3 regions of the Caballeronia sp. ATUFL_F1_KS4A genome follow, and region 2 is predicted to be linked to each of the others. Evidence: predicted binding sites of a transcription regulator. Region 2 holds the regulator's gene; each other region holds the start of a gene.
What was found. The regulator LexA, encoded in region 2, represses DNA repair genes until DNA is damaged. The targets are predictions, from matches to a motif close to ACTGTATNNNNATACAGT.
Positions count from the first base shown of each region.

Region 1: a site for LexA is predicted at 1,882-1,899, ahead of recA (recombinase RecA). Genes of this name have one in related genera too.
Region 3: a site for LexA is predicted at 1,967-1,984, ahead of NCS03_RS20375 (DUF2471 family protein). Genes of this name have one in related genera too.

Region 1 is NZ_JALQEB010000001.1:588,232-592,847, reverse strand. Features, by position in the region: gene recX (recombination regulator RecX) at 1-690, opposite strand, end outside; gene recA (recombinase RecA) at 710-1,780, opposite strand; gene NCS03_RS02760 (response regulator transcription factor) at 2,063-2,791, shown strand; gene NCS03_RS02755 (sensor histidine kinase) at 2,797-4,368, shown strand; gene NCS03_RS02750 (MFS transporter) at 4,602-4,616, shown strand, end outside.
Region 2 is NZ_JALQEB010000004.1:20,230-24,845, reverse strand. Features, by position in the region: gene cysT (sulfate ABC transporter permease subunit CysT) at 1-282, opposite strand, end outside; gene NCS03_RS06920 (sulfate ABC transporter substrate-binding protein) at 373-1,395, opposite strand; gene lexA (transcriptional repressor LexA) at 1,654-2,331, shown strand; gene NCS03_RS06910 (hypothetical protein) at 2,529-2,855, shown strand; gene NCS03_RS06905 (DUF2939 domain-containing protein) at 2,955-3,554, shown strand; gene NCS03_RS06900 (universal stress protein) at 3,590-4,099, opposite strand; gene nodI (nodulation factor ABC transporter ATP-binding protein NodI) at 4,413-4,616, shown strand, end outside.
Region 3 is NZ_JALQEB010000033.1:115,288-119,903, reverse strand. Features, by position in the region: gene NCS03_RS20380 (DUF2252 domain-containing protein) at 92-1,516, shown strand; gene NCS03_RS20375 (DUF2471 family protein) at 1,581-1,937, opposite strand; gene NCS03_RS20370 (CsbD family protein) at 2,202-2,390, shown strand; gene NCS03_RS20365 (helix-turn-helix domain-containing protein) at 2,522-3,124, opposite strand; gene NCS03_RS20360 (glycine C-acetyltransferase) at 3,280-4,482, shown strand; gene tdh (L-threonine 3-dehydrogenase) at 4,565-4,616, shown strand, end outside.

The DNA of each region.
Region 1 (4,616 bases), on a different contig from region 2:
GCCGCCCATGCGCGACGCCCGCCGATGCACGACGCTCTCGACGAAGCGCTCGTTCGACAGCCAGCCATCGCGCTCGAGACTGTCCAACAGGGATTCGAGCGGAGCGGCTTCTTCGACGTACGGACGCAGCTTGCGCGACAACTCCGCGCGGCTGTACTCGCGACGCGACAGGAACGCGAGCGCGCGGCCCTTCAACGAGCGTTGCGGACGTTTGGGATTGTTGACTTCGTTTGCCGATGTCTTGCGGGTGCGCTGGCTGGAGCGGCTATAAACCGTTTCGCCGGAAACGGCTGGCGATGGCTCGGAAGGCACGCATTGTTCGAAGGGCTCGAATGGATCGGCGTCTTCGAATGGGTCCGGCGGGTTAGCGGACGGCGGGCTGCGATCGGCGGCAGGCGCCTTCGGCTGCGCTGTCGCCTGCTTCAGTAAGGCGCGAGCTTGTTCCAGGCGGGCCGCGCGATCATTCGCGTCTACGCTGCTTTCATCCCTTTTAACAGGCTCGAAAACGCGATGCGCCGACGCGAATGACTTCGCGCCGGCGCGTTCCTTGTTGCTGCGCCTGAAGCCGCCTGACTTCGACGATGCACCGCGCCGCTCGCTGCTTCGCTCGTAGCGATCGACGGAATCGGAATCGTCGCCGGTTCCGTTATCCGCCGGGTCTGCCTTGGATCCGAGCCGGCGCGTCTGCATCTTCCTTCAGGCTCGATGCTTACTCGTCGTCGGCCGCTGCGGCGCTTGCGACGACAGCTTCGCCCAATGCAGCGACGCCCAGCGATTCGCGGATCTTGTTCTCGATCTCGCGCGCGATGTCCGGATTTTCGCGCAGGAATTCCCGCGCGTTGTCCTTGCCCTGACCGATGCGATCGCCGTTGTAGCTGTACCAGGCGCCCGCCTTGTCGACCAGCTTCGCCTGCACGCCCAGATCGATGATTTCACCCTGACGCGAAATGCCTTCGCCATAAAGAATGTCGAAGATGGCTTCGCGGAACGGCGGCGAGACCTTGTTCTTCACAACCTTCACGCGCGTCTCGTTGCCGATGACTTCGTCGTTCTTCTTGATCGAACCGATACGGCGGATATCCAGACGCACCGACGAGTAGAACTTGAGCGCGTTGCCGCCCGTGGTGGTTTCCGGGTTGCCGAACATCACGCCGATCTTCATGCGGATCTGGTTGATGAAGATGACAAGACAATTCGTGCGCTTGATCGTGCCGGTGAGCTTGCGCAGCGCCTGCGACATCAGACGCGCTTGCAGACCCGGCAGCGAGTCGCCCATTTCGCCTTCGATTTCCGCCTTCGGCACGAGCGCCGCGACCGAGTCGATCACGATCATGTCGATGGAGCCGGAGCGCACCAGCGCGTCCGCGATTTCGAGCGCCTGCTCGCCCGTGTCCGGCTGCGAGATCAGCAGTTCGGGCACGTTCACGCCGAGCTTGCCGGCGTACTGCACGTCGAGCGCGTGTTCCGCGTCGATGAACGCCGCCGTGCCGCCGAGCTTCTGCATCTCCGCGATCACCTGCAGCGTGAGCGTGGTTTTACCCGACGACTCCGGACCGTAGATTTCCACGACACGACCGCGCGGCAAGCCGCCGACGCCGAGCGCGATGTCCAGCCCGAGCGAACCGGTGGAAACCACTTGAATGTCTTCGACCGCCTCACCTGCGCCGAGCCGCATGATCGACCCTTTGCCGAATTGCTTTTCGATCTGCGAGAGCGCGGCGGCCAGGGCCTTGCTCTTCTCCGCAGTCATGCCAGCCGGGCCTTTCTTGCTTTCTTCCATGAATCGTCCTTTGCTATGATGAACGGCGTCTGAGGCAGTGTTCACGGGGTTTTTCGCCGCTCGATCGAGCATACGAAACCGCCCTTCCCACTCACGCAGACACTGTATAAAAAAACAGTAGTTTTTGCAAGCCTGTCGCGGCGTGGCGCAGCTTTTTTTCCACGTCGCCCAAGCACGCAAGAACCACGAACACCTGGAGACCGCCGCGCCGGGCGACACACGGTGCCGGCAATGCCGATGCGCTTCATCGCGCATGCATGGCGTACAAAGGCGCACACGACGATGCGAATCCTCATTGCCGAAGACGACAGCATACTCGCGGACGGGCTCGTCCGATCACTCCGCCAATCGGGATACGCCGTCGACCATGTGAAGCATGGCGTCGAAGCGGACACCGCCCTTTCCCTGCAAACTTTCGACCTGCTGATCCTCGATCTCGGCCTGCCGCTGATGCCCGGTCTCGAGGTGCTGCGCCGCCTGCGCGCGCGCAACTCGCAGATGCCCGTGCTGATCCTCACCGCCGCCGATTCCGTCGACGAGCGCGTGAAAGGTCTCGATCTCGGCGCGGACGATTACATGGCGAAGCCCTTCGCGCTCAACGAACTCGAAGCGCGCGTCCGTGCGCTCACGCGCCGCGGCGCGGGCGGCGGTCCGACCGTCGTCCGGCACGGCTCGCTCGCCTTCGATCAGATCGGGCGCATTGCGACGATCGGCGATCAGGTCATCGATCTGTCCGCGCGCGAACTCGGCGTGCTCGAAGTGCTGCTGCAGCGAACCGGCCGGCTCGTATCGAAGGAGCAGCTCGTCAATCACCTGTGCGAGTGGGGCGAGGAAGTCAGCAATAACGCGATCGAGGTCTACGTGCATCGGCTGCGGAAGAAGATCGAACCGAGCGGCGCGAAGATCATCACGGTACGCGGTCTCGGTTACACGCTGGAGAAAGCGGCCGCCACGACGAACGGCGCGGGCGGGCCGCACGCCGGCGACTCCGCCAGCCATCACTATAAGTAGGCCGCATGGCGTCGCCCGTTTCCCACGAAACTCAGCGAAACGCACAAGCGAACGACGACTCCGACGCGCTGCGCGACGCGCGCTACGCGAATCCGTTCGCGCCGCCCGACGAGCTCGAGCCCGACGCCGAAACGCATCCACGCTCGCTCTTCGGCGAGATTCTCGATTGGATGCTCGCGCCGCTGCTGCTGCTCTGGCCGATGAGCATCGCGGTGACGTATCTGGTCGCGAAATCGATCGCGAACGGGCCGTTCGACCGCGCGCTCGAAGCCGACGCCTACGTGCTCGCGCGCCAGATTCAGCCGGTAAACGGCGTCGCGGAACTCCGCCTGCCCGACGCGACGCGCGATTTCCTGCGCGCCGATAACGTCGACAGCGTGTTTTTCCAGGTGCTCGGCACGCGCGGCGAACTCGTCGGCGGCGATCGCGACATGCCCTTGCCGCACGACGACGATCGTCCGCAGCCGGGCATCGTCGAGTTTCGCGACGATGTGCTGCGCGGCAACGATATCCGCGTCGCATACACGACGGTCGATCTGCCCGGCCTCGCGCCCGGGCGCGATCCGCACAGCGCGCAGCCGGTGCTCGTGCAGGTCGCGGAGACGCTCGACAAACGCAGCCAGCTCGCCAACGACATCATCAAGGGCGTGATCCTGCCGCAGTTCGTGATCCTGCCGCTCGCGATCATCCTCGTATGGTTCGGGCTTTCGCGCGGGCTCGCGCCGCTGCACGCGCTGCAGTCGAACATCCGCGCGCGCCGCCCCGACGATCTCTCGCCGCTGCAGGCCGGCAGCGCGCCGCCGGAGATCGCGCCGCTCGTCGCGTCGTTCAACGACCTGCTCACGCGCCTCGAACAGAACATGGAGTTCCAGAAGCGCTTCATCGCCGATGCCGCGCATCAGATGAAAACGCCGCTCGCGGGCCTGCGCATGCAGGCGGAACTCGCGATGCGCCAGGACGTCTCGACGGAAGTGCAGCGCTCGCTAGAACAGATCGCGATGAGTTCCGAGCATGCCGCGCGTCTCGTCACGCAATTGCTCGCGCTCGCGCGCGCCGAGAATCGCGCGACGGGGCAGATATTCACGCGCATCGTCCTGACCGATCTCGCGCGGCTCGCGGTGCGCGACTGGGTTCAGGCGGCGCTCGCGAAACGCATGGATCTCGGTTATGAGGAGCCGCCGTTTGCGGTCGAAGTGGAAGGCAATGTCGTGATGCTGCGCGAGATGCTGTCGAACCTGATCGACAACGCGATCCGCTACACGCCGGCGGGCGGGCGCATCACCGTACGCGTGCGGACCGACGACGACGATCTCGATCTCGTGCATCTGGAAGTGGAAGACACGGGACTCGGCATTCCGGCGGCGGAACGCGAGCGCGTGGTCGAGCGCTTCTATCGCATTCTCGGGCGCGACGGCGACGGCAGCGGACTCGGTCTTGCCATCGTCAAGGAGATCGCGGCGATGCACGGCGGCGCGCTCGCCATCGAGGATCACGTGTATCAGGACAGCCCGCGACTCGCCGGAACGCTTGTCCGCGTCAGTCTTCAGCGGGTTTTTCCTGCCCGGGACAAACCCTGAGCGCGAGCGCGGCAGATTCGCATTTCGCGCGCACGAAGCACGAGCATAGACGAATTTAGACGGTCGTTCGCATCACATATGCGCGGCTTCGGCGCAGATCGTCGTTTCGGACGTCACTCGCGTCCGGACACGCCGCGTCAGAACGCCGTAAGTTTTCGTTCCAATAATCCTTTGCACCGGGAGCCGCCTTATCGCGGACCGATGTAATCGAAAATCAGAACAGGAGACGATGCATGGCTACGGTCGAA
Region 2 (4,616 bases):
GAACGGGAACGTGTAGCGCACGAGCACCCACGCGACGAGAAAACCGAACACCGCGTTGATGAGCGCGCCGCCGAGCGCCGCGCCGAACGTCAGCCGATACGATGCGAGCACGCGCGGCGACGTCACCGCGCGCACGAACTGCGCCCAGTCGAGCGTCGCCGTCTTAGCGAAGGTGGCGGCAAGCGGAATCAGCACCACGAGGCTCAGATAAGCCACCGTGATGCCGAGTGTCAGGCCGAAACCGGGTAGCGCGCTCGGTTTCCTGAATGTGAGAGTCGTCATCCTTGAATCATCCATTTTGCGCGCGGGGTGGGCGCGCGTTGCTGCTTCGGGCGCGCGGCGTCTTGAACGCGCCGCGTCGCCGGTTGACGCTTATTGCGGCTGATAGATCGAATCGAACACGCCGCCATCCGCGAAATGCGTCTTCTGCGCCTTGGTCCAGCCGCCGAAGGTGTCGTCGATGGTATAGAGCTTCAGCTTCGGAAACTGCTTCGTCAGATCGGCGGGCACCTTGTCCGAACGCGGCCGATAGAAATTGCGCGCGGCGATCTGCTGCCCTTCGTCGCTATACAGATACTTGAGATACGCTTCGGCGAGCTTGCGCGTGCCGTGTTTGTCGACGACCTTGTCGACCACCGCGACCGGCGGCTCCGCCAGAATGCTCACCGACGGCACGACGATCTCGAACTTGTCCGGACCGAATTCCTTCAGGGACAGGAACGCCTCGTTTTCCCACGCGATGAGCACGTCGCCCTGACCGCGCTGCACGAAGCTCGTCGTCGCGCCGCGCGCGCCGGAATCCAGCACGCCGGCGTTCTTGTAGAGCTTCGTCACGAACTCCTTGGCGGTCTGCTCGTTGCCGCCCGGCTTGTGCTGCGCGTACGCCCACGCCGCGAGGTAGTTCCAGCGCGCGCCGCCGGATGTCTTCGGATTCGGCGTGACGATCGACACGCCCGGCTTCGTCAGATCGTCCCAGTCCTTGATGTGCTTCGGATTGCCCTTGCGCACGAGAAACACGATCGTCGACGTGTACGGCGATGCGTTGTCCGGCAGGCGCTTCTGCCAGTCCGCGCCGACGAGTCCCTTGCCCGCGAGCGCGTCGATGTCATAAGCGAGCGCGAGCGTAACGACGTCCGCCTGCAGTCCGTCGATGACCGCGCGCGCCTGGCCGCCCGACCCGCCATGCGACTGCTTGAAGGTTACGGTCTCGCCCGTCTCCGCCTTCCACTTTTTCGCGAAAGCCTGATTGAAGTCCTGATACAGCTCGCGAGTCGGGTCGTAGGAAACGTTCAGAAACGACGTATCCGCCTGCGCCGGCGCCGTCATGATCAAACCCGCCGCGCCAAGCGTCGCCGCAGCAAGAAGCCGTCGCAATCCCGTGTTGATGCTTTGCATTCCCCGTTCTCCGTCTTATCGAATTGACGGAATCAGTCTAACGAGGCCTCTATATGATTGAAAATAATCGTTATTCACTTTTTTATACGTAAAACTGCTAAGAACGATATTCCTGGATGGAAGAAGCGCCGGCGGGCGCGATCCGACGGTGCGGAGGCTTCGTGGCCGCGAACTTAAAGTAAAGCTTGAAAAGCGCCAAATACTGTATAAAAATACAGTCACCTGTCCATTCATACAGTGCATCAGGGGCTCGAGCCAGTGACCAAAACATCAAAACTTACCGCGCGGCAGCAGCAGGTGTTCGAACTCATCCAGCGCGCGATCGACCGCACGGGCTTTCCGCCCACGCGCGCCGAGATCGCGGCGGAGCTCGGCTTCAGTTCGGCCAATTCCGCCGAGGAGCACCTCAGGGCGCTGGCCCGCAAGGGCGTCATCGAGCTGGCGGCGGGTTCGTCGCGCGGCATTCGGCTGCTCGGCGATGCATCTCGCATCGATCGGTCCGAGGAGCTGCCGCATCAGTTCACGCTGCCGCATCAGAGCATCATGCAATTGTCTCTGCCGCTCGTCGGCCGGGTCGCGGCGGGGAGTCCTATCCTCGCGCAAGAGCACATCTCGCAGCACTATGCGTGCGACCCCGCGCTCTTTTCCAGCAAGCCGGACTATCTGTTGAAGGTGCGCGGCCTCTCGATGCGCGACGCAGGCATTCTCGACGGCGATCTTCTCGCCGTGCAAAAGCGCAACGAAGCGAAAGACGGACAGATCGTCGTCGCGCGTCTTGGCGACGACGTCACGGTCAAGCGCTGGAAACGGCGCGCGGACGGCGTCGAACTCATCGCCGAAAACCCCGAGTATGAAAACATCTTCGTGCGCGCCGGCAGCGGCGATTTCGCGCTTGAAGGCATTGCCGTCGGGCTGATCCGCTCCGGCGAATTCTGATGTTGGCCCGCGAACGGGCAAGGCACGAAAGTCGAAGCACATTACTTTCGCACCGAGACACGAAATGTCTCATTGACATCGCAAGATAGCCTCACCAACCGCTTTCGACACCTGATTCAGGCGTCTCACAACACAACAAGCATGACGGCCACCGCGCGCGGTGCGCCGCGGTGCGTCCTATCGTCTGGAGAGTCATCATGGAACGTTTTGCCCGTCTGCTGCCCTTCCGTCAATTCGGCCGCCTGCGCCATCTGCGCACGCTGATCGCCTGCGGCATGCCGCGCGCCGAAGCCACGCCCGATCTCTTCAACGAAATGCCCGCGTTGCCGTCCCGTCAGCCGGCCTTCGCTCGCGTTTCCCTCAACAGCACGGTGCACGCCGAGGCCGAGCAGCGCGCGCCAGTGCGCGTGTATCGCGGGCAATCGCGCGTGATTATGGTGGGCAAGATCGACGAGGTTTCGCGCATGATCGACCGCTGCATCGCCGAGGAAAATGCCGGGCTGGCCGGCGGAATCCTCGCCTGAATGGAACGCCATCGCACGCACGACGTGAATTCACGGGATTTAACCGGCGCCCGCGCGGTCAATCGGTAATTCACGTTTTGCAAGAGGCTTGGCCCAAGCATGTCCCGCACTACCCGTTCTATTGTCGTTACGCTCGTCGTCCTGGTTATCGTCGCGGCGCTCGGTTTCGTTTACGCATCGCCTTACATCGCACTCGATCGCGTGAAGCGCGCGGCCGATGCGCGCGACGCGCAAACCGTCAACGAATACGTCGATTTTCCGGCGCTGCGCGCGAGCCTCAAGGACCAGATCGCGGCGCTGCTCACGCGTCGCGTGGATATTCAAAAGAGCGGGAATCCGCTCGCGATCATCGGTGCGATGATCGGCGCGGCGCTCGTCGGTCCGCTGGTGGATTCGTATGCCACACCGGACGGCGTCGCGGCGATTCTGAACGGCATCCCGCCGCGCGGCGATCCGGGCGAGCGTCCGCCGCAAGCTGGCGACGGCGCACCAGCGAATGCGGGGAATGCGCCCGCGTCCGGCGTCACGGCCGCACGGCAGCCGCCGAAAGAACCACCGCAGACGACGGCGGGTTATCGAAGCCTGAACACGTTCGTCGTCACGTATCAACACGGCGCCGGCGATGCGCGCTACTCCGCGATCTTCCACCGCAACGGGCTCGTGTCGTGGAAGCTCGTCGCGGTCGATCTCAACGGTTGACGCGTCAAGCGTCGCGGTTCACGCTTCGCACCGCATCACGCCCCGGCTTCGGCCTTGACGGGCTTCGCCGCGTACGCCGCTTCGTCTTCCGCTTCGGCCGATTCACCGGCCTGACAGACGGCAACCAGGATGCTGCACTTCACGCGATCCAGCAGCGGCGTGTTGCCCGCGCCCATCCACCAGCGCGCGAGGCCGCTGCGGCAGCGATGCCCGACGACGACGAGATCGACCTGAAGGCTGTCGGCGAGCGCCGCGATTTCGTCGATCGGATGGCCGAACGCGAAATGTCCCTGTGCCTGAAGGCCACGCTCGCGCAGCCATTCGACGCCCTCTTGCAGGATGTCGCGCGCGGCCTCTTCGAAGCGTCCGCAGGCCATGTCGGTTAGCAGTCCGGCGCTCTGCGCGATGCTCGAGCGCATATCCACCACCGCGAGCACATGCGTCTCCGCATTCAGGTCGAGCGCGAGATTGGCGCCCTGACGCAGTGCCTTGCGGCCTTCTCTGGAGCCGTCGTAGCACAGCAGGATTTTTCGGTAGCTCTCCATCTTGACCTCCCTGGCCAACGTGCCGTTGAGCGCGACTTGCCCGCGGCGTTGATTCATCATCGTGCGTCGTCCCATGGGAGACAACGCTGGAAAACGCTTACCGGCGCGAACACGCTAGCTCGCACCGTGCCAGAACCACAAAAACGTCGACGGACAAGCCTCTGGCACTTTCGGCCGGAACCGGTTCGACGCGCCCCGCACGGGTTTGACACGCCCGCGCAGCATGCGGTTGCACGCCAAGCGCCGCCTTGGTGCAATGGATTACACTAGCCCGCTGGATTTCCCTCATCCGGCTTTCCCTGCGCACAGATGCATGACTGATCAATCTTTGCAACAAAGCGCTACACGCGACGCCGATGGAAACCGCGCACCCGCCATCGAATTCAGCGAAGTAAGGAAGCACTACGGCGAGCGCACGGTCGTCGACGGCCTGTCGTTCGATGTGCGGCCCGGCGAATGCTTCGGACTGCTCGGACCGAACGGCGCGGGCAAGACGACGACGCTCAAGATGCTGCTC
Region 3 (4,616 bases), on a different contig from region 2:
TAACTGTCTTGGCGGGCGTGCGTTTCGTCGACTACTGTCGTCTATACGGCTTCCTTCCATCCACGAACACAAGAGCAAAAAGGAGCGAGCGATGCCCCAGCAATCCTGGCAGGAACGTCGCGCGAATGGACGCGCCAGGCGCGAACGCACACCGCGGGCCGCGCAAGAGGCGATCGGCGATGTCGATCGCGATCCCATCGAGCTTCTGCGGACAAGCAGCAAAGGCCGCGTCGATGCGCTGATTCCCTTGCGTTACGGCCGCATGCTCGTTTCGCCGTTCACGTTTTATCGCGGCAGCGCGATCCTTCAGGCGCACGACCTGGCCGGCACACCGGACAGCGGCATCGCCATTCAGATCTGCGGCGACTGTCATCTTTCCAACTTTGGCGGCTTCGCAACGCCGGAGCGCGCGCTCATTTTCGATCTCAACGACTTCGACGAAACCGCGCCCGGTCCGTGGGAATGGGATTTGAAACGGTTGGTCGCGAGCTTCACGATCGCCGGCCGGCATCTCGGCCACGGCGATCTGGCTGCGGACGAGTTCGCGTTTGTCGCCGCGCGCAGTTATCAGACGCATCTGCGCGAGTACGCTGAAATGAGCGTGCTCGATCTCTGGTACGAGCGCATCACCTTCGATCGCATGTACCAGGCCGTGCAAAGCGAAGACGCGCGCCGGCGCATCAAGCGCGGCATCGAACGGGCTTCGCGCCGCACGCACGAAACGATGCTGCCGAAACTCGCCGACCGAACCGGCGACACGTGGCGCATTCGCGATGTGCCGCCTGCCGTGTTTCACATCCACGGCAAGAGCACGCTGATCGATAAGAACGACGGCTGGATGACGCTCAAAGCCAGTCGTGAAGATGCGCTCGCGACGCTCGTGCGCGATTATGTCGCGACGCTTACGCCGGAGCGCGCGAGATTGCTGTCGCAATTCAGCCTGCAGGATGTCGCGTTCAAGGTGGTCGGCGTGGGCAGCGTCGGCACGCGCTGCCTCGTTTTGCTGCTCACGGATCATCACGACAAGCCGCTTTTCCTGCAGATGAAGGAGGCATCGACGTCGGTCGTCGCGAGATTCACGAAACATGCGAAGCACGCCGACGACATCAAACACGACGGGCACCGCGTCGTTCACGGACAACGTCTGATGCAGGCCGCCACGGACCCGTTTCTCGGCTGGGCGACCGGACCGCTCGGGCGCACGCTCTACATCCGCCAGTTACGCGACATGAAAATCTCCGCAGAACTCGATACTTTCAGCGACGACGTCTTTCGCGAGTACGCCGTGCTTTGCGGCTGGGCGCTTGCCCGCGCGCACGCGAAGTCCGGCGGATGCGCGCCGGAAATCTCGGGCTACCTGGGCAACAGCGATCGAATGGCCGAAGTTCTAGTGCGCTACGGTCGCGCCTACGCGGATCAGGTGGAAAAGGACTACGAGGTGTTTCGCGTTGCGTGCCGGGACGGCAAGCTCGAATCGCGTTCGGATGCGGACATCGCGGCGGAGTTCGCGCCGTGAAACGATCCGCTGCGCGATGACATGAACCGGGGCACGCGGGTTCAGTCGCGTGCCGCGGGATGCGTCAATGCGCAGCGCTGACTGCTCGCGGCCGATTCTGTCGCGATGCGCGCTCGTAGGCGTCTACGGCGAAGGCGAAAACGGCGGGCAAGGCATCCGAGGATGCAACGTCGACGACGTCATCGGTTTCGGGGAAATGAAAGTCATCGGGACGCGCGAACAGCTCGCGCAAGGCGGCTTCGTGTCGTCCCGCGAATCCGAGGTCCGCGACGGCCTCCGCCTCGATGGCATGCAACAGCCGCCAAGTCAGCGGCACTCCTTTATCGATGTAACGCCCCGCGATCTGACGCGTGATGCGCTCGAGGTCATGCACCGCGCGGGCGAACTGCCTTCTGCTCAGGTTTTCACCATTCGACTCCATGATCCACCCCTTCCGGCCGGTCTTATTGTACTGTACAAATATACAGTACTTGTTGCAATGAAAATAGCGTCGCGCTAGTCGAACCGGGTGTATGTGCGATTCCGCCTACGTGCGTTTCAGACATGCGCGGCTATGCGCGCCTGCCGACAAAGCGCATCGTTTAACCGTGCTTGGGAAACTCCTGAGCGGAACGCGCAGGCAGTTTCTGCGTTCGTTCGACGGCACCGCGCGGCCAACAGCGCTGCAAACCACGGGAGAACTGACATGAACAAGGATCAAGCCGAAGGCGTTGGCAAGCAGGTCAAGGGAAAGATCAACGAGGGCGTCGGCAAAATGACGGGGGACACGGCTCAGGAAGCCAAGGGCGACATGCAGCAAGCAGCCGGCAAGGTCCAAAAAGGCGTGGGCGATGCACGCGAGGATCTGAAGGACAGCGTGAAAAAGAACCCGTAAGACGGGCCAACCGGCGCCGCGACTCCGGCGCCGCTTTGAGCGGGACGTGCTCGATGCGCGTCCCGTTTTTATTGGCGGGCGCACGGCGGCGCGCCGACTTTATGCGCAAAAAGTTCCGGACGCTCAGCGCATCAGCCGTGGATGACGACGAGCAACGCCTTGGCCTCCGCGCGCCCGACATTCCGGATCGCGTGCGCCTCGTCCGCGGCATACCGCGCGGTTTCCCCCGCCTTCAGACGACGCGTCGCACCCGACGCATCGACCTCAATGGAACCGTTCAGCACTGTGAGATGCTCGCGCGTTCCCGGTTCGTGCGCATTCGACGTGAGCGCGGCGCCCGATTGCAGGGTAAGTTCGTACCACTCGAACTTGCCGGCGAGTTCAATCGGTCCCCACACGCGCAACTGATAGCCGCCGTTGTCCCCACTCAGGGTCGGTATTTCGTGCAGCCCCGAAACGCGGATCGCTTCGGCGGGCCTTTGCTGCGCGAACAATTGGTCGAGGCTGATGCCGAGCGCATTGGTCAGTCGCCACGCGACGGCGATCGTCGGATTGGCCTTGTCGCGCTCGATCTCCGACAGCATCGACTTCGACACGCCGGCCGCGCGCGACAGATCGTCGAGGGTCAGCTTCCGTTCGCTGCGCAAGCGTTGAATGATCTCTCCGACGCGCGGCGGTGTTGCGCCTGCGCCCGCGAGATCGCCGGCTTTTCCCTCTGAACCCGTGCTTGCCATGAATCGACCAATCCCGTAAAGTGTTCGGCATATCGGAAATGCGTTCGAAATATCGAACATGTCCGATGCGATGGATGCACTATAACAGGGCTAAGGACGGCGCGCGCGAGTCACGAGGCGCGGATTGCATTGGCAGGCCCAGAACAAGGATTGCGATGAAAGACCGATATCTCTCCCATTTGCGTTCGACGCTCGACGAAATTCGCGCTGCGGGGTTCTACAAGACAGAGCGCGTCATCGCGAGTCCGCAGTCGTCGGACATTCGGCTCGCGAACGGCGCGGCGGTGCTTAACTTCTGCGCGAACAACTACCTGGGTCTCGCGGACGATCGCCGGCTGATCGAGGCCGCGAAGGACGGACTGGACGCCGATGGTTTCGGCATGGCGTCCGTGCGTTTCATCTGCGGCACGCAGACCGTGCACAAGGAACTCGAACAGGCGATCGCGCGTTTTCTCGAAACGGACGACGCCATTCTTTATTCGAGTTGCTTCGATGCAAATGGCGGCCTCTTCGAAACGCTGCTGACCGAAGAAGACGCGATCATCAGCGACGAACTGAATCACGCCAGCATCATCGACGGCGTGCGGCTCTCGAAGGCCCGGCGTCTGCGCTATAAAAACAACGACCTCGCCGATCTGGAAGCGCGTCTTCAGGAAGCCGATGCAGCCGGCGCACGCTTCAAGCTGATCGCGACCGACGGGGTTTTTTCGATGGACGGCATCATCGCCAACCTTTCCGGCATCTGCGATCTCGCTGACCGTTACGGTGCGCTCGTCATGGTCGACGATTCGCACGCCGTCGGCTTCATCGGCGAGAACGGGCGCGGAACCCCGGAGCACTGCGGCGTGCTCGATCGCGTCGACATCATTACCGGCACGCTCGGCAAGGCGCTTGGCGGCGCGTCAGGCGGCTATGTCGCCGCGCATAAGGAAGTCATCGATTTGCTGCGTCAGCGCAGCCGGCCGTATCTTTTCTCGAACACGTTGGCACCGAACATCGCCGCGGCATCGCTGAAAGTGCTTGAACTGCTCGCAAGCGACGAAGGCGCGACGTTGCGCCGGCGCGTCCGCGAGAACGGGGCGCACTTCCGCCAGGCGATGTCCGCGCTCGGCTTCGATCTTGTCCCCGGTGAACATCCGATCATTCCGGTCATGCTGGGCGACGCTCAACTCGCGTCCAAGATGGCTGATGCGCTGCTCGACGAAGGCGTCTATGTGATTGGCTTTTCCTACCCTGTGGTGCCGAAAGGACGCGCGCGCATCCGGACGCAGATGAGCGCGGCACACACGCCGGAGCAGATCGATCGCGCAGTCGATGCGTTCGCTCGCGTCGGCCGATCCCTCGGCGTCATCGGCTGACTTTATGCGCATAAAGGCCCGCGACCTTCGAAGCAGCATCATCAAGACCAAACGCCAGGATCAAACGCCAGGATCAAACGCAATGAAAGCCCTCGCCAAACTCGAACGCGCCCCCGGCCTCACCCTGACGCGCG